Regions from separate parts of the Pseudoalteromonas sp. XMcav1-K genome, predicted to be linked through region 2. Evidence: riboswitches for the same ligand, from Rfam matches in the RefSeq annotation. Region 2 holds a riboswitch; the other holds the start of a gene.

The links. A riboswitch is a leader RNA that binds a small molecule or an ion and turns the genes downstream of it on or off. The one in region 2 is predicted to bind cobalamin.
Positions count from the first base shown of each region.
Region 1: linked by a shared signal. The riboswitch ahead of ACHSBP_RS00730 (hypothetical protein) and the one ahead of ACHSBP_RS00960 (TonB-dependent receptor domain-containing protein) in region 2 are both predicted to bind cobalamin.

Region 1 covers NZ_JBIPJE010000017.1:5,925-21,949, forward strand. The annotation lists gene ACHSBP_RS00720 (cobalamin-binding protein) at 1-302, opposite strand, end outside; gene ACHSBP_RS00725 (cobyrinate a,c-diamide synthase) at 295-1,662, opposite strand; gene ACHSBP_RS00730 (hypothetical protein) at 1,652-2,278, opposite strand; cobalamin riboswitch at 2,462-2,652, opposite strand; gene ACHSBP_RS00735 (lipoate--protein ligase A) at 2,785-3,504, shown strand; gene ACHSBP_RS00740 (dipeptidase) at 3,583-5,073, shown strand; gene ACHSBP_RS00745 (hypothetical protein) at 5,239-5,544, opposite strand; gene ACHSBP_RS00750 (TetR/AcrR family transcriptional regulator) at 5,677-6,273, opposite strand; gene ACHSBP_RS00755 (MBL fold metallo-hydrolase) at 6,397-7,524, shown strand; gene ACHSBP_RS00760 (substrate-binding periplasmic protein) at 7,590-8,384, opposite strand; gene ACHSBP_RS00765 (hypothetical protein) at 8,482-8,721, opposite strand; gene ACHSBP_RS00770 (S8 family peptidase) at 8,912-10,768, opposite strand; gene ACHSBP_RS00775 (TonB-dependent receptor) at 11,592-13,787, opposite strand; gene ACHSBP_RS00780 (DUF6326 family protein) at 14,175-14,606, opposite strand; gene ACHSBP_RS00785 (helix-turn-helix domain-containing protein) at 14,788-15,984, shown strand.
Region 2 covers NZ_JBIPJE010000018.1:39,569-55,593, reverse strand. The annotation lists gene ACHSBP_RS01015 (efflux RND transporter permease subunit) at 1-336, opposite strand, end outside; gene ACHSBP_RS01010 (sulfurtransferase) at 500-1,357, opposite strand; gene ACHSBP_RS01005 (YggN family protein) at 1,357-2,139, opposite strand; gene ACHSBP_RS01000 (DUF1566 domain-containing protein) at 2,200-2,721, opposite strand; gene ACHSBP_RS00995 (PKD domain-containing protein) at 2,735-4,429, opposite strand; gene ACHSBP_RS00990 (hypothetical protein) at 4,542-4,874, opposite strand; gene ACHSBP_RS00985 (DUF2982 domain-containing protein) at 4,950-5,642, opposite strand; gene ACHSBP_RS00980 (efflux RND transporter periplasmic adaptor subunit) at 5,865-6,926, shown strand; gene ACHSBP_RS00975 (efflux RND transporter permease subunit) at 6,923-10,012, shown strand; gene ACHSBP_RS00970 (SDR family NAD(P)-dependent oxidoreductase) at 10,039-10,740, opposite strand; gene msrA (peptide-methionine (S)-S-oxide reductase MsrA) at 10,806-11,330, shown strand; gene ACHSBP_RS00960 (TonB-dependent receptor domain-containing protein) at 11,375-13,282, opposite strand; cobalamin riboswitch at 13,316-13,514, opposite strand; gene ACHSBP_RS00955 (M6 family metalloprotease domain-containing protein) at 13,677-16,025, shown strand, end outside.

The DNA of each region.
Region 1 (16,025 bases), on a different contig from region 2:
ATACTGCGGTGATTAAAACAGTGCACATTGACGCCTTGCTTTATTAAATCACGCACAATATCAGCTTGAAGATCAGAAAACGCCAATACTAGATCGGGCTCTAACGACATAATTTTATCAATGCGAGCGCTAACAAACGCCGAGACTTTAGGCTTTTCACGTTTGGCTCTTTCGGGGCGCACAGTATAAGCAGAGATGCCAACAATACGGTGTTGCTCGCCCATTAAATAAAGTGCTTCTGTGGTTTCTTCCGTTAAACAAATTATGCGCTCAGGCCATTTTGCTGTTTTGAAATTACTCATCCCGTGTTACTTCTCCATTAAAAAACGTAACAAAAAACGCCATATTGCTAGGAAAATACCAATGCATATAAGATGCGAGTATTTTGTCACATGCATAAATTGCCTCAGCTTGCGTGTGACGCGGGTAAAACTGTGAATACGCTAAAGCGGTAAGGTTAATTTCGGCGCTAGAATAATGAAAGCTGTGCCCTCGCACTTCACAAGGTGCAGCAATATTTGGATAAACAGCACTTAAATCGACATATTGTTGACCAATGCTAGAGAGAGTTTTATTCATTGTGGCTTTGCCGTTTAACACGCCACACATAGTGAAGTGTGTGTTTTCACTTATTAATTCATCCAATAAGTAGAGCATACCGCCACACTCCGCTAAGACCGGTTTATTGCTTTTAGCAAACTGTTTTACGGCTTGTTTAAACGCATTATTTTGGCTTAATTGCTGCGCATAAAGCTCAGGGTACCCACCTGGAATATAGAGCGCATCTCCCTCTGGCAAGGTTTTATCCTGTAATGGCGAAATGTAGCTTAGCTCTGCGCCAAAATCTGCCAACATAGCCAAATTGGCACGATACAAAAACGAAAATGCATTGTCTTTGGCAACCAAAATACGTTGCCCTTTAAGTGGTTTAGCACGTTTAAAATCTGCGTATTGCTTTGCATCATCTCCCTCTTTTGAGGGCCAAAACACCACATCTTTGGGTAGTTGATTAAAGTGTGAGTTAGCAAATTGCTGTGCGGCTTGTTCTAAATACACGTCGATATTTTGTAACTCACCTGCTTGCATAATACCAAGGTGGCGCTCAGGCAAACTAATATGGGAATTTCGTAAAAAATAGTCTTGCGTTAATGCCTTTTCGTTTATGGATTGCAAAACCATTTCGCCATGTCCTTTACCTGCGATCTTATTGGCTATCACACCGTAAAAATTAAGGCTTGGTTGGTAATTTACTAAGCCATGAACCAAGGCACCAAAACTTTGTGCCATGGCTGAGCCATCAATCACCGCCAAAATCGGAATACCAAATAGGTCGCTTAAATCGGCAGTATTTGGTGTGCCATCAAACAGCCCCATTACGCCTTCAATCAAAATAAGATCTGCAACGATAGCTGCTTGGTAAAGCATGCGCTGACATTCACTTTCACCCACCATCCACAGATCCAATTGATATACAGGACGGTTTGATGCCGCTTCTAAAATCATGGGATCAATAAAATCGGGCCCAGTTTTAAATACCTGAACCGTTTTGCCCATATTGGTAAAATAGCGTGCCATAGCGGCGGTTACTGTGGTTTTGCCCGCCCCCGAATTTGGCGCACTAATTACAAGTGCAGGGCAAAATACCGGAGAATTAACGGCCATGATGGGTTGTTTTTAAAATGCTGGTGTGTGGTTTTAAGTAATAACAGGCAAGGTACAATGCCAACGCAATCGCCACGTAGCCAAATGGGCTAGTAACATATGGCGCGTAATACTGTGCTACACGCTCTGAGTAAATACTTAACGACATATCGCTAAATTTACCTGATAGCCAATAATAGCTCGCGTTTGAGGTTAAAAATGCAATTGAGCTTGCAAGCCATAAGTTAACCAGTGCCATTGCCGTTTTTGCTGCAACCGCAAACTTTGTTTCATCAAGCTTTAGTTGCAAACTTTTATGACCCGCCCACCACAGCACATAGTAGCCAACAAATAAAAATGGGTATGAACGCGTAATACAATCGCCAAAATCACCGCGATAATAGCTGCTGGTTAAATCAATCGACACACTTAGTACCACAAATACGGCAAAAGTACGGTGCTTAGATGCCAGCAAACCTAAAATAAAGAAAATTGCTGTACTGGCACTTGGCAAATGGAGCGCAGACGCAAAATGATACGGGCGGGTGGCTATCATCAATAGCGCTAACAACGCATAAATCAGCAACGAGAATTGCTGTACTTTAATTGGGGTAAATAAACTTGAACGATCTGTCATTATAATGTTTCCGCATACTAGAACTAATGCGACGGGAAATGACAAGATACAAGGCACACGCCTTTGCTTGTTACAGCAAGGAATAACAATATCATTCAGGTAATTAGATGATCCATGTTCGCGACCACACATTACTGTAATTGATATAAAAGCGATTGTGTTCTCGTTGCTCACCGCCCACCGCAGTACTCGAGTGAACTAGGCCGGTCTCCGGGCTCCTGATCATCGCTTTGACAGCACCTTCCCATCATAACCAGACAGTGGTGGTTGTCGCTCACAGTTACCGTTGCGGGGGCAGCTCCAGATTTTAACTGGATTCCCGTTTAAACATTGTTTATAAAAAAACAATAGTCACCTAATTACAACGCAAATATATGTCAGCTAGCATTGTTAAATCAAGCTAAGACATTATTCTTATTAAAACTTTTTGTTTGTTGATATAACGAGGCACTGCCAAAAATTACAAACTGCGGTATGCTAAGCAAAAAGTTAATTTTTAATTAGTAATGTCAAAAGTAAAAGCCAAAGTACTTCGTTTCAAGCAAATCTCAGTTGAAGCAGTTTTTGAAAAAGAAAATGAATTAATTAGCCAACTTCAAAACGGCAATTTAAACCAAGCACTGTTACTTTGGCAAAGCGATAAGCCAACTTTGGTTTTACCGTCAGGTAATAAATGGCAAAAAACTGAAGCGCTCGAATCAAAGCTAAAGAAAACCGGTTGGCAACTACACGCCCGCAAAACTGGTGGCGCCCCTGTGCCACAATGTGAAGGGGTAATTAATGTATCTTATATGTATGTGTTAGAAGAACATATTCCCTACTCGATTCCAAACGCATACAAAGACTTTTGCGCTATTTTATCTTCTTTTTTTGAGCAGTTTAATATTAAGGTTGAAACCCACACCACCCCCGGCAGCTATTGCGATGGTGATTACAATCTTAATATTAAAAGTAAGAAAATCGTCGGCACAGCCCAGCGTGTATTACTAAAAAAAGGCGGTGGTAAAATTGTGTTGGCGCAGGCCTGCATTTTAGTAAATGCAAATATGCCAACCTTAGTTGCACCTGTAAATTTATGTTACGAACATCATCAGCAAGATGACCGTGCAATAGCCGATGTGCATACCAGCTTGTTTGAACACACCCAAGAGCGACCCGACATCGACGAATTATTTCAGCGCATATTTACCAGTTTTATAAATCATCAAAAACATAAATCGAGCTGACCGTAAAACCCTTTTTTTAGTGTTCAGTGGTGTTACACTTGGGACTTATTTCACCTTTAATTACCTTGGAGTGCTCCCTTGAAATTCGCTCTTCTTCCATGCGCCGCGTTACTGGCAAGCCATGCGTTTGCATCTGTTAGCCCATCAACCGATGAGTTGGCAAAATACGCCGTAGCAGAATACCAAAATGCGCAAATACATACGTTAGCCAATATGGTGTCGTTTCCAACCGTTAATAACAAAGACATCGATACACCGCAAAATCCGGACTTTATTGGCTTTAAATCGCTATTAAAAATTAAAGCGGCGGAGCTTGGTTTTGATTATCAAGATTTTGGGCACACCGCATTAATTGGCATGGGTGAGCAACAAGACAAAGTAACCATAGTGACCCATGGCGATGTGCAACCGGCAGACCCAACAAAATGGCAGCAAAGTCCATTTGTACTTGATAGCACCTCAGAGCCAGGTAAATTAATTGGCCGTGGTACCGAAGACGACAAAGGCGCAATTTCAACAGCACTTTATGCCATGAAAGCGCTAAAAGATAATAATGTTACGCTAAACAATCGTATTGAACTGATGGTGTACCTTGCTGAAGAATCAGACTGGGAACCACTAAAGCGCTTTATGAAAACCTACCAGCAGCCAAAGTATGCAATAACTATTGATGCATCTTACCCAGTGGTGGTTGCCGAAAAAGGCTGGAGCTTAATTGCCCCGACATTTACAGGTTCATCACCACAAACCGGTGTTTATGTTAGCGAATTAAAAGGCGGTGCATTTGTAAGCCAAATACCTGAAGATGCCAGTGTGGTGCTGCATAATGCGGATGCGCAAGCGCTTAACATACTTAAGCAAAACATAAATGCACTGAAAGATGTGCAAGTAACACTTACGACAAAAGGCGATAGCGTGCTTGTTAGTGTTAAAGGGGAATCAGCGCACTCATCTGAGCCAGAAGCAGGACACAATGCCATCGCTCACTTGGCAGAAGTATTCAAAGGTATTGATTTAGAAAATAACAGCGATGGTCAGGCCATTGAATTTATTAATCAACTTATCGGCCTTGATTTATACGGCGCGAAATTTGGTGATATTGCCTACCGTCACGATTTTATGGGGCCAATGACTGTCGCACCAACACTGCTAAAACGCAGCGAAGAGGGGCTTAGATTATCGGTTAATTTACGTCGCCCAGTTGGCAAAACAGAGGCGCTATTAAAATCACAAATTGATACCGCGCTTAACAATTGGCAAGCTAACAACAATGTGACTTTAAACAATGTGGAAATTCATATTGGCACGCCAATGCTGCTTGATGATGCACCGCACGCTGAAGCGCTTTTAGATATCTTTAAGCATTTTACTGGCGATGAAGATGCAAGCTTTGTTTCGATTGGTGGAGGCACTAATGCTAAGCTATTTGATAACGCTGTGTCGTTTGGTCCATCTATGCCAGGCAAAAAATACACAGGTCATTCTGAGCACGAGTATTTAACACCAGAGCAAATGGCGCTTAACTTAAAAATGTATACCGCCATGATGGTAAAACTTGGCAATATGTAAACGGCCAAATTTAGAACAACCATAATTTATAATGAGGAAACGTTATGCTTTGTGACAAAAGTATGACGTTCCTTAGTACCTTGATTGCATTTAAAAAGTAGCACTTTTAAACAGACTTACACACCATTTCTGGGGATAACCTTGATGCCCAAATACTATTCGTATTTACGCCTTATCTAATACCCCTTTAAAGATTAATGGGTAACGCCTTATGCGGTTACCAATGTAATCATCTGCCATTATTTGTTGGCAAAACTCATCAATGGTTAGGTTTGCTTCAAAAAGCCATTCCATTCGCTCCAGTGCACGCAAAAAACCGCGTTTTAAATATGCTTGGCTTTGATAATGCGCAATATTCTGCTTAATGATATTGAGTTTTTCGGGCTCAGCTTGCAGCGCGGCGATCACTGATTTTAAGTATTGCTGCTGTTGCGGATGTGCTTTTTCCTTGCGAGGGCGACCTAATGACACGTATGACTTCTCTTAATTAACTACTAACGATTATATGCAACAGAATTGAAATTGGATTAGCGTCTATTTATCTTTTTTTGATATCAGCATTAATAAAAGGTTTATTTAGCTAAAAAATCGCATAAATATTGTCTAGAAAGAACCATAACGCGCTAAAAACAGTTCGACGGTTTGTTCAATTAAATAGGCTTCTTGTTGTTCACTGGGCACATCGAAACCGTATAAGCGTGGATAAAAGATATGAGATTTCAGCTGATAAACAAACTGCTTCGCCGCGAGTTCGTTGTCATCAACCTGCATTTTATGTGCTGACACTGCATCAGTTAAAAACTGTTCTAAATACGTCATACAGCCAATTGAATTGGCGCTCAGTTGTTTAGCAAATTCGGGCACTTGCAACATTTGCAAAAAAGCGATTTTAGCAACACGTAAAAAATTGTCGGAACGAAACAACGAAACTTCATGCTCTGCGATAGTTAAAAGCTGTTCTTTGAGCGACTTATTTTCATCAAATATAACTGTTTTAATATCATTAAGTTGCTCCATCATGCGTTCAATAATGGCGTAAAAAAGCGCATCTTTTGTTTCAAAATGGTTGTACACAGTACGTTTAGATACCGCAGCCGTTTTAGCCACTTCATCCATACTGGTATTCGCTACCCCATTTTCAAAAAACAGCTGCTCTGCAGCATCCAGAATATGAACGCGTTTTTGCTCAGATAATTTCATAGTTTTCTCATTAACAGTCTCGCTCATTTTAAACTTAATTAAAAAATACTGCACTACACAGTTTACTTTTTTATCATTTAATGAAAAACTACACCGTGTAGTTTACATTTTTAGAGAAACTCGATGAAAACGATTAAGTGGTTAAGCCTTTTACTCATTATTTTATTTATTGGAGCCTGCACTGTGAACAATAACTTAGCAACTGAGGGCACGAAAAAAGCGCCCAATCAAAGCCTATACAAAAACGGTAAGTTCTATAACGCCGACACCATGGCGCCAAATAGTTTGCGCAAAGTTGCCGGTATTTTCGTTCGTTACTTTACGGAGAAAAAGCCCAATGCAATACCAGAGCAGTCACTACCGATGAACTCCGTTTCGCGCGAACAGCTTGAATTACTTGACAATAACGAGATCCATATTGTAAAACTTGGTCACTCATCTATTTTGCTTAAAGTATATGGTGAATTTTGGCTACTCGACCCTGTATTTGCAGAGCGCGCATCACCCTTTACATTTATGGGGCCAAAACGTTTTCACCCAACACCAATTTCGATAGAAGCGCTTCCTCCTATCGATAAGGTGCTAATTTCCCATAATCATTACGATCATCTCGATAAACACAGTGTGAAGCTGCTTGCAGATAAAACTAAACAATTTTTAGTGCCGATGGGTGTTGCGGGTGATTTAGCAAAATGGGGGATCAGCCCAACAAAAGTAAAAGAGTTTGATTGGTGGCAAGAGTTAGCAACGACACACGGTTTTATTGCCTTCACACCCACTAAGCATTTTTCAGGCAGAGCACTGAATGATGGCAACAAAAGCTTATGGGGTTCTTGGGTAATTTCGGCTAACGCTAAAACCTTATATTTTAGCGGTGACTCCGGTTATTTCTCTGGCTTTAAAGACATTGGCGAGCGCTATGGCCCATTTGATATGACCTTTATTGAAACCGGAGCCTACGATAAAGATTGGCCAGATGTGCACATGACACCAGAGCAAAGTCTGCAAGCGCACCTTGATTTAAACGGCAAAATAATGACGCCAATCCATAATGGCACATTCGACTTAGCGTTCCACGCATGGTACGAACCACTAGAGCGGATCTTAACCCAAGCAACACAGCATGCTGTTAGTTTAAACACGCCAATAGTGGGTGAAATTCAACAGCTCGGACAAGCGGCAAATACACATGCATGGTGGCAAGATTATATGCCATCTACCAAGCCAACAACTCTCGTTGCAACGAACTAAACTGTGATGTTTTATTATTTAAGGGCGCAATGCGCGCTTAAATAACAAACAGCAATAAATAGCGTTTAATTCATACCCTGTTTGTCAGTTGATTGTTTGCTGTTTGACGGCAATTGACTGACTAACTTATCAAAAACCCCATTTCGTTTTATTTCAGCCAAGCCTTTATTAAATGCGTTTAGATACTCGGATGACGCTTCGCGATCTTTTTTAAACAGTAAATGGGTGGTGTCGCTGCGCAGCGGTTTTTTGCGATAGGCTAGTCGCTTACGTTGACGTTTAGAAAACTCTCTTTTCAACATGTAGTTAGCGGGAATAAGCGACATTGGAAAAGCATCAATCCGACCTTTTATTAATCGCGCTAAATTTTGTTTATCGGTATTCGCCCAATCGAGTGTGAGCTTTGATTCTTTTCCGGCGGCTAATAATTCATTGGTATAGCTATAGCCAGTTGTAACGCCAATTAACTTGCCTGCCAAATCATCAATGTTTTGCCAATCCACCAGCGGCTTTTTGGTATTGTAAAAAAGGTAGGTCGTTTCGGTGTAAAGTGCTTCACTGCAATAAAATTCTTGTTGTTTTTCCTCGGTACAAAACCAATAGGCAGCGACATCGAAATGACCTTTTTGCACTTCTACAAAACTGCGTCCCCACGGGAAATAACTAAATTTTACGCGATAACCTTGTGTTTGAAATGCGGCGCGAATAACCGCAGGTACGAAATTAAACTCGCCTTTGGCACGACTTGAATAAGGCGGATATTCGCCGATAGCAATGCTCACCATTTTTGCTTGGCATGGCATAGCCAACAAGCACATGGCACTCAATATACACGCTATCAGTTTTAAAGAAGTGGTCACATTTTTATCAAGCTAACACGCCTGAACCATAAAAACCAAAACAGGTACAAAACGGTAACCCTAATCGCCTTTATTGGCAAGTTGAGATGATTTAAATCTACGATTTTTTACGTGCTTTTATATAAAGATAAAGCATAAATAGCCAAATCGTATTCGCACCAATTATATGGAACCAAAATGATACCGGAGACTCTTCTCGTAAAATTGCCTCACCGCTTCGCCCCGCAGGAATAGCGCCGCTTTCAATATATAAAATAGTGGGAATGAGAAAGAGCAACATCATGATAATCACCCAGCCAAGTGTTGGCGCTTTTGCGTTTTTAATAAGCGGTAGCATCTGCATCCATACAGTAACGTGTTAATTTGAAAAGAATTATACTGGCAAGGTATAAGGCTAATTACAATATAAACAACTATTTATTTCACATACTCCGATAAACACAAACCAATTACAGTGTCTTCATCTGAAACGTCAGCTCATAAAAAAGCCAGCGAATACGCTGGCTTAACTTCAGAGAACTTAATGTTTAATAACTTGCTGTTAGCGTAACGCCTGCGTACGCAGAGTAAGCGTTAAGTAAGATGTGGTAAGTTCCACCCGTTGCACCACTGCTTAAACTACATGACTCATTATTGCCCCAGCGATAAGGACGACATTCATAATCGGTTGTCGTTGGTTGAGCACCTTTTTTCACGTACAGATCTACGTCGCCGCTACCATCCGCTGTGGTTACCGTAAGTGTTTGGTTTGCTGGTACTTCAATTTTGAAGAATACTTGACTGTTGGCATCGCCCGATAAGTTTGCCATCGGTACGCCGTTATCTAGGCAATCCGTACAACCACCATCAGCACTATACGTAGCGACTAAACTTGCGCCTGAATATGCAGAGTAACCTTGAAGCATCACGTAATATTTGCCAGCCGCTGGGGTGTTAAACTCACAACTTTCGTTATTGCCGTTTTTATATGGGCGACAATCATAATTACCTGTAGTGGCAGCTGAGCCTTGTTTCACATAGAGATCTGCATCACCCTGACCACCTGAAAGTGAAATAGATAAACTCGATTGCCCCGCTGGCACGTCAACAAAATAGCTGGTTTCACTGCCCGCAGCACCTGCAGCCGATACGGCTTGATCTTTAATCAATTCTGTTACAACCGGCGGCTCTGGGTCGACTGTGCCTTCAAGTGCATATAACAGCTCGTTAGGTGAACCCGATTTAGCATCCGATACTTTGTTTTTGCTAGCACCAGCTGAGAGTTTACTGTCGATTTGCGCTGGCGTTAAGCTATTGTCTTCATCAAGATAAAGTGCCACCACACCCGCAACATGCGGTGATGCCATTGATGTACCACTGATAGTATTTTCAGATGAGTCTGAGTTATACCACGCTGATTTGATACTCGAACCCGGCGCATAAATATCTAAGCATGTGCCATAGTTTGAGAAACTTGAACGACTATCACTTGACGTAGTCGAGCCAACAGTAATCGCCGTTGTTGCACGTGCAGGAGAATAGTTACAGGCATTGCTGTTATCATTACCCGCTGCAACCACAAAGCTTACGCCCGAAGCCACCGCCGCCTCAACCGCTTGGTCAATTGCCGATGATGCCCCGCCACCTAAACTCATGTTCGCAACCGACGGGCCGCTAGCGTTGTTTTTCACCCAGTTAATACCATCAATAACGCCCGACGTACTGCCAGAACCGTTACAGCCTAATACGCGAACACCGACAATGTTAACGTTCTTTGCAACACCATAGTTTTGACCACCAATGGTGCCAGCTACGTGCGTACCATGACCATTACAGTCAGATGCATCCGAGTCATTATCTACAAAGTCCCAACCACTGCTTGCACGGTTACCAAACTCGTTGTGAGTATTACGAACACCAGTATCAATTACGTAAGCAGTCACACCAGAACCATCAAAGTTGTATGAATAGTTGCTATCCAATGGTAAATCACGCTGATCAATGCGATCTAAACCCCAAATCGCATTTGATTGGTTTGCATTGCTAGATACGATTGGGTCAACCGAGATGATTTGCTCAGGCTCGATAAATTGAACAAGATCTTCTTTTAATAACTGTTTTAGCTGACCTTTCGACAGCGTATACTGTGCGCCGTTTAGGGTATTACCAAACAATTTATTGGCATTAACGCCATATTTACCACGAATTTTGTCGACATTTTCTTTAGCTTGTTCAGCGATACCGCCACTCGCTAGACTTTTTGGTACTGAGTTAAATACTACAACATACTTGTTTGGTACTTGTTTACTGGCATTTACTTGAATCAACTTATCGCTATTTGCATGGGCAAAATTAGCAGAACACACCGTTGCTATGAGTAACATTGTTTTTGAATATTTAAACATGACGTTTCCTTGTTGCTTTGGGGTTAAGTACTGCTAAAAAACCTAGCTCAAAAAATAAACACATCAAAGTTTCATTTTCATTTTGTTAACATTTGTACCGATAAAAGGGTGTTGAATGATGAATTATTTATACTTAAATAAGATTACTGATCACAAATATTAGATACAAAAATCTAAATGGTAATTATTTCTAAATAGTTTATGCTTTGTAAAAGTTTGTAACCGATAAAACAAAATAATAAAAAAGAATGAGTGAAAAAACTTAAAAAACAATACCTTTTGCTTTATAAATTTACGATTCAGTAAGGTTAACTAAAAACCTCGATTTTGCCTTGCATTGCTGATCAAGTTGAAAACCACATTTATATTGCGATATGCAGCGCCCATTTTTTGCAAATCAATTAACACCCGAATGTAAACAAAATGTAAATCAGCTAAATAATCATTTCATATGCGTGTTTATGTATTCAAGCAAGTAAACATGAACTTTAGTTTATAACCCCTTATATTCACTCACGCATTATTCAAATCACAAAAAGTACGTAACTGTAGTTCTTGTTAATTTTGGCTGATCCATGCCTGTTGTTTTTGCTTGTAATAAAAGCGAAAGCGGCTGCTCTAAACAGCGTAGCTAAATGATGTGGTTAACTGAATTTATTGATACATCAACACACAAAAAAGGCGCCTAAGCGCCTTTTATTTTTACATTTTACGTAACCTCAGGTTTGGGTTAGAAATACTTTTCGCAATGCGCCGTTACCGAGTTTGCGTTACAGCGTAAGCACAACCAATATTTCTAACCAAAAGGTTAATCACGTAATAATTAGAATGTCATTGAGTAACGTACACCAAATTCGCTTGCGTCATTGCTCTTAATTACTAATACGTAATCGCCAGTATTTAAACGTGCATCATCGTAACGTTCGTCAAAGATGTTACGACCATATAGGTCAACGCGCCAGTTTGCATTTGCCGGAGAGTAACCCACGGTAAAGTTAACTAGGCTACGCGCTTCAACTTCAGTTAAACGATTTGGATCTGAGCTCGGCTCACCATACATGTCGCTGCGGTAAGAGTAATCAATACGTGTATTGATAATTGACCCATCAGACAGCGCAAACTCATAGCTTGGGCTAATTGACGCCGTTAAATCAGGAGTAAGAGGTGCAACAGGTTTCACACCGTCTTGCTCATCTACGTCAACATCCATATAACCTAAGCTAGTGTGTACGCTAAAGTTATCAGTGATATAAGCGGTACCTTCCCACTCGATACCGCGTGACGTTTGTGAAACCACTAAGTTTCGCGTATCAAAACCACCTTCCGAAGTCGTGCTAACTTGGTAAGGTAAGTCATCGTAGTTAGTGTTAAATAACGCAACACTCATGCTAAAGTTGCTTGTAACTTGACCTTTTAAACCCACTTCGTAGTTAACCGCAGTAATATTGTCAGTCGCAACAAAACAGCTTGCATCACCGAATAAACAGTAAGGACGCGCTGGGAACTGACCACCTTGGTAACCACTTTGAATGCTACCGTACACGTTTAAGCCATTTTCAAGGGTGTAATTAGCCGATAAATCGTAGCTTACTTGGCTCCAATCATCTTCCGCATACGTTGGACCAATACCTACGTTTGCCGTTGCTTCTTTTTCATCTTGGGTATAGCGCAAACCGCCCGATACACGTAAATCGTCTGTCATGTCGTAGCCAACATTCACAAATACCGCTTTACTTGTTGTTGTTTGGTCTAGCTCAAGTAAGTTTGCACCGCCATTGAAGCGTGAATCAGCACCTTGACGGTTGCTTCCTTCTTCTTCAAACCAATATAGGCCCGATACAAAATCAAACTGACCTAAATAACCATTTAGCTGTAGCTCAACAGATGTTTGGTCAGCTTCCCCGCGCTCTGGGTAATGATCAAGTGCATAAATTGTACTGTCATCATCAAGGCCCGCTTTATATTCAGACGAGCGTTTGCTTAAAATAAATTTCGCACCAAGGTCGTTTGAAATGTCGTAATTAGTGGTAAGCGACACGCCGTTTGCTTTATTGGTTACTTCTGTTACTTCAATCGAGCCTGTTGCATTGTCGTATGGGTCTGCTGCTACATCAGAGTTACGTAATGGACCCGTTGGTGTTGGGCTGCCAAAACGCATGCCTGTGTAATATGCGCCATTTGGCATTTCATCAATTAATGTCGTGTACGGGCGAAGGCCGCCTTCTGCATCATTTGCATCAGCTGTTACCACAAAGCTTAAATCATCGGTTGCATCGTACTTAACCGATACACGTCCGTGGAACTCGCGGTTTTCACCGACATCGTATTTTGCTTCTGGTAAATTAATAAACTCACCTAAGCCACCGCGTTGGTTGTAGCCTGCGTTAAAGTTAAAAGCTAAGTTGTCAGTAAGACCACGGTTAATAAATACATCACCTTTAACACGTTCGCGCGTACCCACTTCAGCCGAAAGTTTAGTAACCGACTCGCTGTTTGCTTGTTTGGTAATGATATTAATCGCACCGCCAATTGAGTTACGACCATAAAGCGTACCCTGCGGGCCGCGTAATACCTCAATACGTTCAATGTTTGCTAGGTTCCAGTTTTGACCTACTTGGCGACCTAAATAAACACCATCTACATAAACACTTACACCAGGATCCGTTGTGATCAGGTGATCTTGCAAACCAATACCGCGAATAAACGGGTTAGCCGATGAGTTATGACCTGCTGAAAAACCAGTGATATTTAGGTTAGGAACAAATTTACCTACATCAGTAATTTCAGAAATACCTTGTTCAGCTAGTTTATCGCCACTAAACGCACTCATCGCGATAGGCACTTCATAAATAACCTGCGAGCGCTTGGTAGCTGTTACCGTAATCGCTTCGATATCTTTTTTAGCTGTTTGCGTTTCGTTTGCTTCATTCGCCACAGTGGCAAAGCTTGAAGCTGCAATCAAAGAAAGGGTGATTGAATTTAACTTGCTAAAACGCAAGAAAGAATTGGATGTTGTCATTAAGTAGCGCCTTTTTGCTCATACCGAGTAATTGCTAATAATGGATTAGCACGACAGTTATTCGGTAATTTATAATCGTTTCGCTTCAATTTTGCGCAACAACAAGCGGTTGTATTTTAACCACATCATTATTTTGCAATATCGAATTAATATGTAATCTTGGTAAATCAAACAGTTAACAGCTGCGTTACCAAACGATTAATACACAAAAAGCAATATTAGCATTTATTTCATAAAAATATCGCAAAAGTTAAATAAATTTCGTGATTATTTATCGCCAATAGGATGGGTTATCTATAAAACGGATGCTTTTTTGTGTAGTAAATGGCGCCAAAACGATTATGAAAAACAAGTTAATTGGCGCCACAGCAATCAATTTAAAGCAGATCAAGACGCGTCATTTTTAGGCCATCGCCATGCAAACCAAATGGTCGCAAGCGACAATATAATTTCTAACGCTGTTAAATAAAGGTAAAAAATCCACGTAGTTTCTAGGTTTAACCCTATTAACAAAAGCACAAATAATGCGGGAATAATAATATTTAACCAGCGGTTAACACTGGGTTTTAAGACTAGCGATAAAAATACCATCACACTTGGAATTGACATTAAAAACGCTACTGCAAAAAATTTTGTTTGTAGCCCTTCACTATTGGCACTTACCGCCATCGCGTTAGACATAACCCCGGGCACATACACCTCGATGTAATCACCATAAACATAACAAAACATCACAGCAGCCCAAAGTGCTGCCAATTTAAGCTTTACATTTATGGTGTCGTTTACCAAACCACTTGGCATCTGGTTAGTTTTACTCATGCTTACTCCATTATTAGTTTATTGCGCCCATTTTTATGTGAGCGTATTGTTCTCATTGCGTTGCCCCTCGCTTGACTGAAATAAACAATATAATTTATAAAGGGTTAAGTCGTCCGAGACTAAAAGCGCGGACACTTTTTTGCTGTAAAAATGGATATTTTTCAATAAAAGGAAGTAAACAGTGACCGACCCAATAGTACTAGTGCTCACCATCATAATGGTGGGGCAAATTAGCTTAAGCCTGCCACTATTAGTTTCTCGCTGTCACGCTAACGCCACGTTTATGCCTTTAGCAGTATTTTTATTAGCATGCGGATTACTTGCTATGAATTCTATTGTGGCGACACTGTTTGAAAGTGCGTATTTAATTTATACCGCGTTGGTATTTCCCACCCTGTTTGTACTTTGCCCATCACTTTGGTTTTACATTGAGGGGATCACCTCCAATACCCCATGGAAATTCACTAAGAAGCATGCTTTGCACGGTGTGTTAATTATTCCCGCACTGGTGGTTTCAGTGATGATATTAACGCTGCCAAGCGATGTTCACCGCGCTATTTTTATTGACGATGTAACTGCAAATCACCCGCTTGTTGGCACATTGTTTACCACCATGTTGATTATGATGGTGCTTTGGCTATTGCAGTGCGTTTATACCTTGTATTGTATTATTCGCCGTTTGAGCGATTATCGAAAAGAGCTAAAAAATGTTTTTTCTAACAATGAAAACAAAGAGTTAAAATGGGTAAATTGGCTGCTCTTTAGCGCACTGTGCGTTTGGCTTTTTTCTCTCATCACATTATTTGCATCAAGCTTATTTAACGATGTATTGTTTACTGCCAGAGTCGAGGCGCTGCTATCGCTCCTTTTACTTTGGAGTTTGGCGCACTTTGGCTTACAACAAAAACCCGCGCTGATAGGTGAAAACGCGTTTTTGTTAGGCGATGCCAAAACAGAAATCAAAGACCAACAAAGCCAAAAACAACATAATGGTATTAACTGCCAGCAAAAATACCAGCGCTCTGCACTTAGCCAAGCGCAATCAGCACGTATTGCCGAAAAAATAAATGCGGTAATGGAAAATGAGCAGCTTTACTTAGACTCAAGCTTATCTTTACAAAAGCTGGCACAGCATACTGCTATTTCGCCCAATTACATTTCACAAACATTGAATGAAACATTAGGCCTTAATTTTTTTGATTACGTAAACCAATGGCGCATTGAGGCTGCAAAACCACACATTATTGCAAACCAAAGTTCGGTGCTCGATATTGCCTTAGCTGCGGGGTTTAACGCGCGTTCTTCTTTTTACAAAGCATTCAAACAACAAACTGGGGTAACACCAAGTGAATTTCGAAAGCAAAACGCCATCGCTTAACTATTAGCAATTGGGTTTAATTTAAAGGCAAGATTGAAGAG
Region 2 (16,025 bases):
TAAGCTGTTTAGCACATTTAGCATCGCCTCTTGCATATCGCTGCCAACAGCAAAGGTTAAATTAATAAAACCCTGCCCCTGGTTAATTTGCGTATTTACCTCAAGCGCACCAGGCGTGTTTTTTACCGCATTTTCTAACGGCTCTATGATCACTGATTCGATTTCTTCTGGGGCAGCTTGGCGCCAACCTGAAATAATCGTGATTTGTGGTTGCTCGATGTCGGGGGTTAATTGGATAGGTAGTTTAAAGATACTAATTGTACCAAACAGCATAATTAGCACTAAAATCACCAGCACGCTGGCTGGGTTTTTTAAGGAACTTCTTGTGATATTCATAATGATAATACAGGGGTATAACTAGGTGTAGTCTAGTTGTTTGTGTCATCATTGCTAGTTGTAAATTGTGTGTAAATATTTCGAAAAGTTGAACACACAAAGAACCAAGATAAATGACATAGAAACAAACTAAATCATCTAAAAGTTCGTTTTATTATATGATTTAGTTTGACACAGTATCGATTGGTAACAGCTTATCTTTACCCCATTCGCTCCAACTGCCATCGTACACTTTCACATTTTCAAACCCCGCAACCTCGGCGGCTAATGCCAAAATACACGCGGTTACACCTGAACCGCAACTAAATATAAATTCTTTAGGTGCGGGAACAAGTTCGTTAAAAATTTGTTTGAGCGCAGCTTTATCTAACAACTCACCTTGTTCGAGCAAGCTGGCGTAATGTAAGTTAAGCGAGTTTGGAATATGGCCACTGCGCATCCCTTCACGCGGTTCTGCTTCTTGTCCACTAAAACGTCCATAACCTCTCGCATCAACAATTTGAATATCGTTATTGTTAATTGTATTCAATACATAGTGCTTATCAACAAATAGCTGCTTATCTTGCTGAACTTTAAAATTACCTTTCACTGTTGGTATCGCGTAACTTTCAACAACATCAAAACCCTGTTGCTGCCATGCAGGTAAGCCGCCACGTAAAATAGCAACATTATCAAAGCCCATAGTTTTAAACATAAACCAAGCGCGCGCTGCAGAGAACAAACCTTGTTTATCGTATACAACCAAATGCGAATCTTGATTAATTCCTAACTGCTGTATGTTATCTTCAAAAACGTGCGCACTCGGCATGGTATTGGGCGATGATGCGGTTACATCTACAATATCTTTACTAAAGTCGAAACGTATTGCGCCTGGGATCACGCCACAGCTTTGATCTTTTGATTTATTTACCGGGTTATCCATACTGGCATCAAGAACAACTAAGTTAGTGTCATCAAGGTGTTGCTTTAACCAAGTACAATCCACTTGAAAATCCGTTTTATTAAATACTGAATTAGTCATTACAAACTCAATCCTTTTACTTGTACTAAATCAAAATCAGCAAGTTCTGGTACTAGCTGCTGTAGTTTGTCTTCAGTCTCATTTAAGGTGCGTAAACAGCCGCAATATTGATTCGCTTTTTGTTCAAGCTGCACAACTTTCTTTTGTAATGACTTATCTATTTCGCTGGCGATAATATCAATACGCTCACCCATGCCTGTGATTTTCTGCTCGATATTGCCTTCATTTGACTCAAATGCATCGCCAAGCGCAACTAAAATAGCGCCGAGAGAACCATGCACAGCAGAGTGAATTTTTTGACTGATTTCTTTTTCAAAAAAATCATCTAATTTAGAAAGGGATTGGGGTGCGATATAGAAAAAGTCGTCGCCCGCTTTAAACTTATCTTTTAGGGCAATTTCAACGTACTTTAGTTGGTCTTTTAATACTTCTGGCTCTTTATCAGTAAAGCCTGTAACCACTTGTTCAATTGCTGACAAGCCTAAATTAACACCGTCGGTAGCAAGTTTAACCAGTTCAGGTACGGTACTGCGCAACCCTTTGCTGTATTCTTTTAAAACTTGCATCTCTTCATCGTTAAGCTCAACCCAACGGCCGCGAATAAACAACTGAGTGTCGTTATTTATCTGCACATTGGTTTGCCCTTTATCGACAATGCGAATGACATCATCGGTAATAATTAAGCCATGTCCGAGCTCAACATCACATAATTCATCAGCCAACGATACATTTGAAAACAGTAAGCTTGTAATCAAAAAGACCCAAAATCGCACCAACTTCATAACAATTCTACCCCAAAGATAACCCAACAAGATTATCAAACTAACGAGGTAGATACCAAATCATTTCGCATAGCGCATTAAACGCAAGTGCACATCTGAAGTTTTGCTTCTTAGGTTTGTTTTACCGCTATAAAAGGCAACGGCCCATGCTTGAGTAATACTGCCAACACCGCTTGTATTGGTCCAATAGTTTTGCGCCAATGTTGCTGGGAATACAACGTTATTAATTGCCGCATCAACGCACTGGCGTTCAACAAGTGAACTTAACTCTTTAACATTCGGCAACTGCCAATCGTCAAAGCCAGCATATTGATAATCTGCTGCAACTAGCAAGGCTTGTTGCCAAGTTAACTGCTCAGTGCCACCGGTGCAGGTGCTATTAGTCGCATCCCACGATTGACCAATACTACAACGCATCCACATCAGCCCAGTTAAATTATCAACCGCGGTGCCATCTGCATTTACCGTAAATTGCGCTGTTGGTGACGTGCTAGGAATATTACCAACACATACTTGCGCATTAGCAGAGCATGCAAAGATAGTTGTAGTCACAATAATCGAGAATTTACTAAAAATACGCATAGTACCCTCTTTATTAATCATCATTACTGGTGTCTCGCACTAAACGTATGTAGCCAAGGTTTTGTTTAGGATAACCAATGTCTTTACCTGAAAACATATCAATCGCCCAAGCAAATGCGCTTTGTCCACCTTCAGCGCTGGTTTGCATTGTCCAATACGGAAGTACGCCATCAATTGCGAGTGTTGCCGAGTGCGGGAAAAAATCAGAGATCAGCACACTGCCCGAGCCCTGCTGACCGAAATGCAGTAGCGAGCTTAGCTCACTATGGGTTGGCACTCGCCAATTATTACCGCCACAATAATTAATCTCATTAACCTCAGTTACATACTGATCAAGACCACAATTAACCGTACTTGGGCAAGAAACTTGTGCGGGCGCCTCTACCCCAGCAAAACCACCATTATTAACCGTTGTTAAATACCAACTATAAGTATTTTGTGCCTCGCGCAGTTGCGTATTAGGCAATGTGCCACTACTGGGCTGCTTAACTTCCCAAATTAGTCCTGAAATATTATCTCTTACACAGCTAAAATTAATGGCATTGTCTGGCAACTCTCCGGCAAACTGATCAAGCTTGGTGAAATCAAATGCCTCAGGGCCGCTGCCAACCTTATCAAGTAAACCAGCATGAATGTCGCGGCCAAGTGCTGCGTCCTGCATTGGGAATTCAGTTGAAACACAGTTAATTAACTCTTTACTGTTATCAAAGCAGCGATTCATACCACTGTCATTAATTAAACCGAGAGCTTTTGGCTCTGCAAGTACCTGTGTTTGTGCACTGTCAGAGCGATTGGCGTTATCCGTTACCGTTAGCTCAAATATAAGGCTTTCAGGGGCATCAACATCTGGCACTATAAATTGAGTTTTGCACACATCGCTATTATCGAGTGTAACTGTTACACCTGATTGCTGTACCCAATTGCAGCGAAAACTGCCGTCAACACTGGTTGAAGCGCTTGCATCTAAGGTAACAGTGGAAAATTCTTGCGCGCTTTGGTTTGCGCCGGCATTGGCAAAAATTAGCTGATTACTTTTTTGTAAGGTTAGCGCTAACTCGTTAGATTGCTGACCACCTTCATCGTCAGTGATGGTTAAACTAAACGTTACCTCGTCATTTTGTTCAAGCAATGGGTGTGTAAATGTTAAATCAGCAGATGATTTATCGGCAATGGTAATTGCCGTTCCTGCAACTTGTTGCCACAAATAACTGACTAATTGACCATTTTCATCTGGATCAAATGAGCTACTGCTAGACAACACAATAGTATCGCCATATTGCGACGGTAAGCTTGTTGGCGCAGTTTGCTTAATTGAAACAACGGGTAATAAATTAACTGAGTTAATCGACACCACCAAGTTATCGCTTACCGTACGGTTATCTGGGGCAACATATTCAACCGATAACTCAATTGTTTGATCTTGTTTTACATCGGGCGCGACAATTTCTTGCTTGGCTCCCTCAAGTGGAAACCCTTCTATTTGCGGCCCACTTAACTGTCGCCAAGTAAACGTCCCACCTTCTGGGCTTGCGACCGCGTTAACTGAAAACGTGAGCTTTTCATCGAGTGCAATATCACTTCCGGCATTAACAGACAAAGGCGCACTGGTATTGTCATCGTTCGATGAACCTGAGCCGCCACCACACCCCAGTACTAACACTGCACTTAAGCAAGTGAGCAACACGGAACGCTGTTTTCCTATGGTCATAAATAACACCTAATCAAAAGTCGTTTTCTAAAATATAAAAATTTAATGCAAAAAAGCAGCCATAATTTTTCAACTATGACTGCTTTTTTAGAAATAAAATAATTGTTCTGAGCTACATATAACTTTCTTGATGAACACGCACAAACAGTTTTGTACCAACTTTTGAGTAATCAACTTTATACTCTCGGCCATCCAGTGCTTGTAAAAAAAGAAGTTGTTTCTCTTCACCAAATACATCAGGTGAGCCTATTTGCACGACCTCTAAATAGCGCTCTTTGGCTTCTCTGCGGTTTCGCGGCAGGCTTTCTTTAAAAGGCTGTAAACCAAAAGCAGTCACTCTAATTTTAGGATGGTTATCCCCATTAACAATCACTAAATCAAACTTTTTTTCTTTATGAATTATGGTGTTGCGACCACTTTTTACATATGCTCTTTCAACTGTCATAGTCAGCCTTTCCGATTTACGCAACGTGAAACTCTGAGAGTTTTCATTCAAAAATTTGCGCTTATAACTATCTTTCTACTTGATGTTACTATATTTTTCTATCGTTTTCTCGGGATCTCGCAACCAGTGTTGCAATAAATTCACAAATTCATCTGCTGGGCGATCAAAGTAATTATAGGATATCAAAAAATGATAGCCATAAAGCTCGTTAAAATGCTCAAGACGATGGCTCATCATGGCGAGTAAACCATTGGATTCAAACTTATCTTGATACTGATTAGCCTCAATTAGCCAATCATCCGGCACATTACCCAACGGCCACTTAACTTTAATGCCTGCAATTAACCAGTTGCGCTGCTCCATAATTAGCTTAAGTGCCAACCTTGGTGGCATACGTTTAATTAATGGCGCAATCGATTTAAGCCGTAATCCCAAGCATGAAAGTTCAATAAACTGGTCATCGTTTGCAATACTTACTTGCCCCACTTCCTCGATATTATCGCGAGAAATACGTACTTTGCCGTAGCGATGATAAAACACTAAACCATTGTTGCTCAATACTAAATTATAGCGTGGTTCTGATAATTTAAAATATCCGATAAACATTGCACACAAGGCGCCAATCACTACCGCCACATCAAAAATAGAGATGGGTTCGGGCTTTAATTTAACGAACAATAATACCAGCACTAAAACAATACTACCGGCCACCAAAAACTCGCCACCGTGCTTATGCGCCGACGCAGCTATTTTTAAACGTTTTGCCATTAGCCCCACACACTAAAATATAAACATGCCATTAAAACACCCCAAATTAATGCTGCTCGTAGCTGTTTGCAATATGGGCAATTTTTACTTTTATTTTTCATAAATTCTACGTACTCACGGAAAAAAACACGTTTAATTCACAATATTATACGATGCCTAACACGCACAAGTTCTAAACTGTCTAGTAGAATAGTGAGCCCTGAACACTTACGAGAAACTTTTATGCACGCAAAACAATCTGGTAAAGCATTATTCCCCCTCATCTGTTTTGTTTTATTCGGTTTATGCATTTATTTGTATTTACCTGAATCGCAAGGACAACAAAGCAAGCGAAATGCAAACGCAACACCAGTACAAGCGCATCAAGTTGCAATTAGCCGCCAAGCAAATATTATCGAATCGCTTGGTACTGCGCGTGCAAATCAAGCGGTAACGCTCGTTAGCGCACAATCTGACTATATTAAAAATATCTTTTTTGATGATGGCGACACCGTTAAAAAGGGCCAGTTGCTGATTGAACTTCAAGATGCCGAAGAAAAAACCCGCGTTGAAGAACTTGAAATTCTGTTAAAAGAAGAAAACCGCAAATTAAAGCGTTTACAGCAGTTGGCAAAAACACAAGCTACTGCGCGCTCTGCACTTGATGAGCAAGAGGCTAGCTATGAGGCAACCAAAACACAACTGGCTAGCGCTAAAATTAAACTTGCTGAAATGAAGCTATACGCCCCATTTAGCGGCAAACTTGGCCTGCGAGAAGTATCTACAGGTACCTTTGTAAATACCAGTACAGAAATCACCACACTGGATGATACCAGCGTGATTAAAACCGATTTTAATGTACCAGAGAAATACCTCGCGCAAATCGCCACTGGTATGACAGTCACCGCAACAAGCCCTGCTTATCCAACAAAAACCTTCAGCGGTACTGTGTCGCACATTGCCAGCCGTATTGATGCGGCAACACGCAGTGTAAAAATTACCGCTAACTTTGATAATAACGATAACATGCTGCGCACTGGCATGCTGCTATACACGCAATTAGAACTAAGCGCAGAAAATACCTTGATGGTGCCTGAAAAGTCGCTTATTCCACAGCAAGACAAACACTTTGTTTATGTCATCAACGATAACGTAATTGAAAAACGCCAAGTCACTATTGGCCTGCGCCGCGGTGGTTGGGTTGCCATTGGCAGCGGTTTAAGCGAAGGCGAACAGATTGTGACTGAAGGCATTATTAAAGTCAGACCAAATAGCCAAGTAACAATTAAGGAGATGCTGAAATGATTTTAACCGACATTTCAGTTAAACGTCCGGTCTTTGCAACCGTAATAAACTTACTGCTACTTACTTTTGGTTTAGTTGCATTTTCAATGCTTCCGCTAAGAGAGTACCCAGATATTGATACGCCAATTGTGTCAGTAAGCACTAGCTACACAGGTGCGTCTTCTGAGGTTATCGAAACCAAAATTACCCAAGTATTAGAAAACCGTATTTCAGGTATTGAAGGCGTTAAAAGCATTAACTCGTCAAGCCGAAATGGTCGCTCAAATATTACCATTGAATTCAATATTGACCGCGATATTGATGCCGCTGCCAACGATGTACGTGAACGTGTTTCACGCGCACTTGATAGCTTACCCGAGCAAGTACGCCCGCCAGAAGTGTCAAAATCCGACAGCGATGAAAGCCCAATTGCATGGTTTGTATTAAACAGTACATCAATGAATTCATTGCAGCTGTCTGATTACGCCCAGCGTTATATTGTTGATAGGCTTGCGGTAGTAGATGGCGTAGCCAATGTGCGTCTAGGTGGTCAACGCGAATACTCGATGAAAGTATGGTTAAACCGTGATGCAATGGCTGCTAAAGGGGTTACCGCTGATGAAATTGAGCGTGTATTACGTCAAGAGAACGTTGAATTACCAGCCGGTGAAATTGAATCGGTAGATCGCGATTTCACCGTACGTATTGCGCGCAGCTATAAATCGCAAAGTGATTTTCAAAACTTAGTCATTAAACGCGGTGACAGTGGTTACTTGGTGCGTTTAAAAGAAGTGGCCGACGTAAGGCTTGAAGCGGTTGATGAAGAAAACCTATTCCGCGGTAACGGCAAAGACATGATAGGCCTTGGTATTGTTAAACAAGCCAAAGCTAACACCTTAACCGTAGTTGAAAAAGCACGCGAAGAAATAGAAAAAATTAAGCGTTCATTACCTGAAGGCACCACCATTCAAGACAGTTACGATTCATCTATTTTCATCCGTGAATCAATTGCTGAGGTATATCGCACACTGGCTATTGCAATGGCGTTAGTAGTTGCCGTTATCTTTTTATTCTTAGGCAGCGTGCGCGCAACCCTTATTCCGGCAATTACCGTACCCGTGGCGCTGATTGGTAGCTTTACTTTTCTTTACAGCATGGGTTACTCAATTAACTTACTTACTTTACTCGCCTTAGTACTGGCAATTGGTTTAGTAGTAGATGATGCCATTGTAATGCTTGAAAACATTCACCGCCGAGTAGAACTTGGCGAACCGCCACTGCTTGCGGCCTATCGCGGTGCACGTGAAGTTGGCTTTGCGATTGTTGCAACAACACTCGTACTGGTGTCGGTATTTGTGCCGCTAGTCTTTATGGAAGGCCGAATTGGTAGCTTATTTACTGAATTTGCTATGGCCACCAGCGCTGCGGTGATTTTCTCAAGTTTAACCGCACTCACATTATCGCCAGCGCTGTGCTCTAAAATTTTAAAGCCAAGTGAAAAAGCATCCAAGTTTAGTCATAAAATTGATGCACTATTTAGCAAAGTTGAAAGCGGCTACGAAAATTTACTGCGTAACAACGTGGCTAGCAGTAAAAGCATGCTGCTACTTCTTATTTTTGCAGGCCTTGCTAGCTACTTGTTATTTAAACAACTGCCATCGGAACTGACACCAAAAGAAGACCGCGGTACTTTCTTTATAATGATGAATGGCCCTGAGGGCGCAAGCTACGAAAATAACGCTCAGAACATGGCTCAGATTGAAGAAAAACTGATGCCATATCAGGAAAATGGTGAATTAAGTCGCGTACTTATTCGTGTTCCTGGCTGGGGTGGCCGTGGCGGCGTTGCAATTGTCGGTATGGCCGATTGGGACGAACGCAAACGTGATACGTGGCAGGTAATGGGCGAGATCAGCGGCAAATTAACCGATGTTACCGATGTGCGTGCCTTTGCCATTATGCGCTCTGGTGTTGGCGGTCGTGGCAACAGTCGTCCGGTTGAGTTTGTATTGCAAGGTAACAGCTACGAAGAACTGGCCGATTGGCGTGACCGTATTCTAGCTCGTGCCCGTGAGAACAAAGGGCTAGTACGTCTTGACCACGATTACAAAGAAACCTTTCCGCAGTTTTTAGTCAGTATTGATAAAAACAAAGCAGCAGATCTGGGTATTAGTATTTCGCAAATTGGCCGCACACTTGAATCTATGCTGGGTCAGCGCCGAGTCACCACGTTTATTGACCGCGGTGAAGAATACGATGTGATTTTAAAAGGCACCAAAGCTGACTTTTCAGACCCGAAAAATATTTCGTCGATTTACCTAAAATCACGTAACAATGACTTAGTGCCATTAGATAGCTTAATCGCCATTGATGAACAAGCGACAGCAGCGCGTTTAAACCGTTATAACCGAATGCGCGCCATTACCATTAGCGCCAACCTTGCTGCTGATTACTCACTAGCGGAAGCGCTTGATTTTCTAAACCAAGTGGCAATGGAAGAAAACGATATTGAAGGCGCGATTGGTTACAAAGGCGAATCGCAAATGTTCTACGAAGGCGCATCGGCAATGACCTATGTGTTTATTTTAGCGCTCACGGTTACTTTCTTAGTACTTGCAGCGCAATTTGAGAGCTTTGTGCACCCGTTAGTAATTATGCTTACAGTACCACTTGGCTTAGTCGGTGCATTAACAGGGTTATTCTTCACAAACTCTAGTCTCAATATTTATAGCCAAATTGGTATTGTTATGTTGATAGGATTAAGTGCCAAAAATGGTATCTTAATTGTGGAGTTTGCCAACCAGCTGCGCGATAAAGGTGTCGCCTTTACCGAGGCATTAATCAGCGCTTCGAAACAACGCCTGCGCCCAATTATTATGACCTCTTTAACCACAGTAATGAGTTCGGTACCGCTGGTGTTGGCATCGGGCCCGGGTTCTGAAAGTCGTATGGTTATTGGTATTGTTATTTTAACCGGTGTGGTTGTGGCTACCTTGCTAACACTATTTGTTATTCCGAGTGCATATTACATGCTGGCGCGTAACACACAATCGCCAGAAACCACTGAAAAAGCAATTAACGATCAAGCCAGCGATCATCCGCTATAAAACTATAGAGTGGTAGCTAAGCTTAGCTACCACTCTATTTCTTGCCCATCCCACGCAAAGAATTTTCCACTGTCTTTTTCATTAACCTGAAACATCAAGCGAATTAAACATTCCGCACTAAATTGTACAGTAAACAATTTATTTTCAGGCACATTACGTTGAAATGGTTTAGACAACTTGGTATCTGTTGTGCCCGGATGAAAGGCTATTACACATACCTTATTGCTACTTCGAGCCAGTTCCACACTCGCGGTTTTGATTGCCATATTAAGTGCCGCTTTAGCCATACGGTAACTGTACCAACCACCTAAACGGTTATCGCCTATGCTGCCGACTCGCGCTGATAAAAATGCCAATTTACACTCTTTTGTCAGTAACTTTTGCAAATGCACTAAGTAGGTGAGCGGCGCAAATGCGTTGGCTTGCATTAATGCCATTGCCGAATCAACACGCCATTGTGATAGATTTTTTTCGGGCTGAATTTCCTCTTGGTGCAATAAACCCAAACAACAAAAGACATAATCGAACTTAATTGATAATGTTGCTAAACAGCTTGCTACCTGCTGTTCGCTGTGGTTTTCGACTAACAACACATTAAAGCGTTTATCACGTAAAAGAGTTGGATTGCTAGTAATAATGGTAATGTTATGTTCGTCGTCTTGTTGGCATAACAGCTCAGCAACAGCTAAACCTATGCCGCCCGCCCCAATAATTAAACTTTGTTTCATCTTGCCGTCCCTTGTCTAACTGTATTAATCTTTACGCAACTAACAAGAAAATAGATTAAACAATAATGCAAACAGCAATTTTTGGTGGTGGCTGCTTTTGGTGTATTGATGCGGCATTTCGCCGTTTAAAAGGCGTGCAATCGGTGCTATCAGGTTACAGTGGTGGTCATTTAGATAACCCAACTTATCAAGATATTTGTACCGGCTTATCCGGTCATGCCGAAGTGGTGAAAATTGAATTTGATGAGCAAGTTATTAGCTACTCAACACTATTACAAGTCTTTTTTGAGTTACACGATCCAACACAATTAAACCGCCAAGGTAATGATGTTGGAACACAATACCGCAGTGTTATTTTTTATCTTGATGATGTTCAAAAACTAGCGAGCTTAAAAATGCTGGCGAGCCAGCAAGCACTTTTTGCAGACAAAATTGTCACTGAGCTAAGCCCTGCGACACTTTTTTATAGTGCTGAAACATACCACCAAGACTATTACCGCGATAACCCTAATCAACCTTATTGCAGTATTATGATTGGCCCTAAATTAGCCAAGTTCTCAGCTAATTATGCGACATTACTAGCGCAATAAAAAAAGCCGCAACTTGCGGCTTTTTTTTACAAAATGAATCTCAGTTAAAAATCGTACGCGATACCAACAAATAACTGACGACCAATTTCGTTGTAGTGGTAAAACGCATCATTTACCCAATCGCCATCGATATCTACACCATAACCTTGACTTGGAATGTACTCTTTATCAAATAGATTTTCGATACGAGCACTTACCGTTAATTGCTGTTGAATTTGATAGTTTGCAGCTAAGTCCCACACAATGCGCGATGGGATTTTAGTAATCAGCGTCGATTTTTGCTCAGATTGATACGCAACACTTAAATTAATATCTAAATCTTGCCACTGCTTAGCGATGCTGTAACGTACATTTTCTTTTGCAACAAATGGCAAGTCACTATATTTTTCAACTGCGATCGGTGAGCTATCCACTTTCTGCGCGTCGATATAGCTTACATTAAGCGTGTTATCAAAACCGTAAAATGCAAAATTAGTGGTTAGCTCTACGCCTTCATAACGTGCTTCAGCAATATTAAATGGTGACCAACGATATGGGTTATCCGCTGTTGGTGCTGGTGCCCACGCAATTTTATTGGTTAGCTCGTTACGAAATGCCGCAACATCCACACTTAGGCTATCAAAATCAATACGTAAGCCAAGCTCACGGTTAATTGATGTTTCAGCTTCAAGCTCTGGGTTACCTGAACCAGGGTAGTATAAATCGTTGAACGTAGGTGCTTTAAAGCCAGAGCTTTGACTTACACGCAGTACTGCGTCTTGATGTAGGTAAATACCACCCGCAATGTTATACGTTTGCTCAGAACCTACTTCATCATAATCATCATGACGCACAGCCACATTAGCTAAAAAGTTGCCGTCATCGTAATACGCGCCAACAAATGCAGCATAAGCATTGCGACTTTTCTCATCATAGCTGCTCGTTGTATCAATCTTGTCTTGATGCCAGTTTAAGCCGCCATTAAAGTCGATTTGCTCAGATAACTGATATGTCGATAAATAATCTAGCTGTACACGCTCTGTTGCAAAGCGGCTAGTTGGTTTAGTGCCAAACGTATCATCTTGATCTTGGCTAAACGCAACATCTACTTTATGGCTAAAGTCACCTAACTGTTTAAACCAATTAGCATTTACATGGTAGTTTTCATATTCGGTTTTATCTAATGAAGACTCTTGATAATCAAAATAATTATCAAACTCCACTTCGCCCGTTGAATACTGAGCAATAAAACCTAATTGACCTAACAACGCATTATTATGAGTAAGGTTTAGCCCTAGGTTTAAGTTGTCGTAACCGTCTTTATCTGGATCGGCAAAGTTTGTTGCATCATTTTCTAATACGTCAAATCCTTCTGTACGCTCATAACCTGCATTAAGCGCAATATCCACGTATTCCGTAGTAAAACGTGACGTACCTTCTAAGCTCGCATAACTATTAGAGCCTGTCGTTAATGCAATACTGTGGCCTTGTGATTGACGCGTAATAATATTAATAACACCCGCTAACGCATCAGAACCATATTGTGCTGCGCGAGAGCCTTTTACTACTTCAATACGCTCAACTGAATTTAATGGCAAAGTTGATAAGCTTTTATAACCTAAGGTTGCTGAGCCTACCCGCACACCATCAATTAAAATAAGCGAGTAACGAGATTCTAAGCCACGTACAAATAGGCTCGCATTTTGCCCTTGCCCACCATTACGGTTTACTTGAATGCCCGCTTGCGTTTCTAACACACTTAACACATCACGCACATTTAATTGCTCAATTTGCGCACGGTCAATAACTTGCACGCTTGCCAGAGTTTGGTCAATTGATTGCTCAAGCTTATTCGCGGTAACAACAATGGTTTCAATATCATGCTCTGTTTGAGTGTCAGTTGTGTTAGCTGCAACGAATGAAGAAGACAAGGCAAGGCTAAGCGCCAAACCTAACTTAGATTTGTGATACATATTATCCCCTTGTGCCCACCGCACAATGTTAATCGTTTTAAGAAACCAATTGGCCGGTCTCCGGGCTGAGCATTTTATTTAATACAAAATACATCACCGTTGCGGGGGCAGCGTTGGACTTAATAAGGCAAAGACTTATGCACCAACTTCCCGATTATCCGTTGTTATGTTTGACCCGCTATTTTACTGAAGCGAAAGACCAAAAGTTTAACGGCACCAATAGGCTATTAATTTAGGCGCGTATTGTGGAGGGGATAAGTGAAAATGTCAATTTTAGAAGTCTAAACCGCTAAAAACAGCTGGTAAACTGTTCCCTTATTGTTTCTATAAAAGGTCATTTAGGAGTAAACTTTATTACTCACACAGTGACAATAGATTTGTAACGGATTCAACTATGAAACAGTTAACTAAGGTACTTCTTGCCTGTAGTGCATTTTTGACTCTACACGTAAGTGCATTACAACCGCCCACGCAAGAGCAGCTAAAACGCTATAAAGCCGAAAAAACGTTTAGCCAGCGCGCTTTGCAAGCAAAATCATATGGTAACCACCAGCGTTTACACCATTTGCCGCAACTGCGAACAATGCAAAATAAAGCAGATGAAGCAAACCCATTTGAAGGGTATTTTCCGAGTTTAGGCACTCCTAAAATGTTGGTGCTGCTAGTTGAATTTCCCGATTACTTACACAATGAAAGCAACTCTCAAAGCGCAATTAACAGTAAAATATTTGGTGAGGGCAACGCCAGCAGTTTCCCGTTTGAAAGCCACCGTGCATTTTACCAGCGTTCGTCATATAACAAACTTGATATTCAAGGTAATGTACTTGATTGGTATAAAACCGAGTACAACCGTCCGCTTGACGATGGTACCAACGCTGCACAGGTAAAGCAGCAAATCATCAAAGAAGCAATTGAACACCACGATGCGCTTGGCCATGACTTTAGCCAATACGATAACGACGGCGACGGCGACATCGATTATGTTGCGGTGATTTGGACCGGCCCTCCTGGCGAATGGGCAAGCCTTTGGTGGGGTACTTTCTCAGGTTTTGGCGACAATTCATTTACCGTCGATGGTAAAACCATCAGCACAATTTCTTGGCAATGGCTGGCCTATTCGGAAGGGCAAGCATTTTCACCGCTTGTACTTATTCATGAAACCGGCCATGCACTTGGCCTGCCTGATTACTACGATTACGATGACAGCATTGGTCCGCGTGGTGGTACAGGCGGCATGGATATGATGGATAATAACAGTTCAGATCACAGTGCATTTAGTAAATTTGCACTTGGCTGGCTGACGCCGCAGTTTGCATCAACTTCAGATACCAACTATCAACTTTCAGCCACATCAACTAACCAAGATGCGCTTATTTTACGCAGCGATACAAGTGCCACCAATAAGTACGACGAGTACTTTATTGTGCAATACCGTGATAGAAGCGGTAACGACTTAAACTTAAACGCTGAAGGTTTAAATATTTGGCATATAAATTCAGAGCTCAATAGCTGGGGCTACTTTGCCAACGATAATAGCTACTCTGACAACAAACTTATTCGCCTCATTCAAGCTGATAATTTAAATGAAATTGAGCTAGTTGCGGCCTACGCTGATGAAAACGATGTATTTACTACGGGTGATAGCTTTTCACCTCAAACCCTGCCAGCGAGTAAAAACTATGCCGCAAAACATACAGGCGTAGACATTCAAAACCTCAATACCGATGGCAATGCCGCTACATTTAATGCACAAGTATACCCTAGCATTGCGACTATTTCAGTCGGTTCTATTAGCGATAAATCACTGATTGCGCACAATGCACAAGCAACCATTAGCAGTGACGACTTATCTCAAGTTGATCATGTTGAATTGTTAATTAACGGTGAACTTAAAAAAACACTATCCGCACCGTTTGACGTGAATTTTGCAGAGCTTATTACTGAGAATGGCCAACTAAACTTGCAGATTAATGCCGTTACCGCAGAAGGTTATAAAAGCGCTGAATACTTGAAAGTATTCGCATACAACGGTGAATCTTCAGCAGTGCACTTTCATTTAGATCACTCATTAAATGCGGAAACAAAACAAGTTTACGATAGCTTGACCTTGCCTGTTTACTATTCAGACTTTTTATTCCCGCTAACCAGCACCAACTTTAAATTTGTCTCTGTCGATTTTGGTGAGTCTCGCACGCCTTGGAATAGACTCGACGATGGCACACTGCAAGCATTCGGCCGTGACCGTAAAGCAACCAGTGAAGAAGTATCATTTATTGATAACTACTCGCGCTTTAACAGCAAGCTTATTATTGCCGGTGAAAATGTCCTTAGCCTATCGCCTGAACTTAGCAATACACTCGATTTAACGGTAACCAACACCGATGTTCGTGTAGAGCAAGTGGAAAGTATCGCGCTTAATAATGGGCAAACCGTGAGCCAAACTATCATTGCTGAGGATAGCATCTCACCGCCAAGCTCTGAGTTTATTACACAACAAAATGCAACAACCTTTCTTAACGCGAAAGGTGTGTTTTATGATGACATTGAAGGTAAATGGAAAAATGAGTTTGGCCCGTGTGGCATTCAAGGTGCTATCAATAACAGCAAACTAATTGTGAATACTTGCTCACTAAGTCACTTATCTGCTGGCAGTAAGTCTGCGCTGATTTCACATTATCTTGATTACCTTGAAGTTGAAGATACGGTAGACAACAACCTACTACCGATTATTCAACTTGAAACC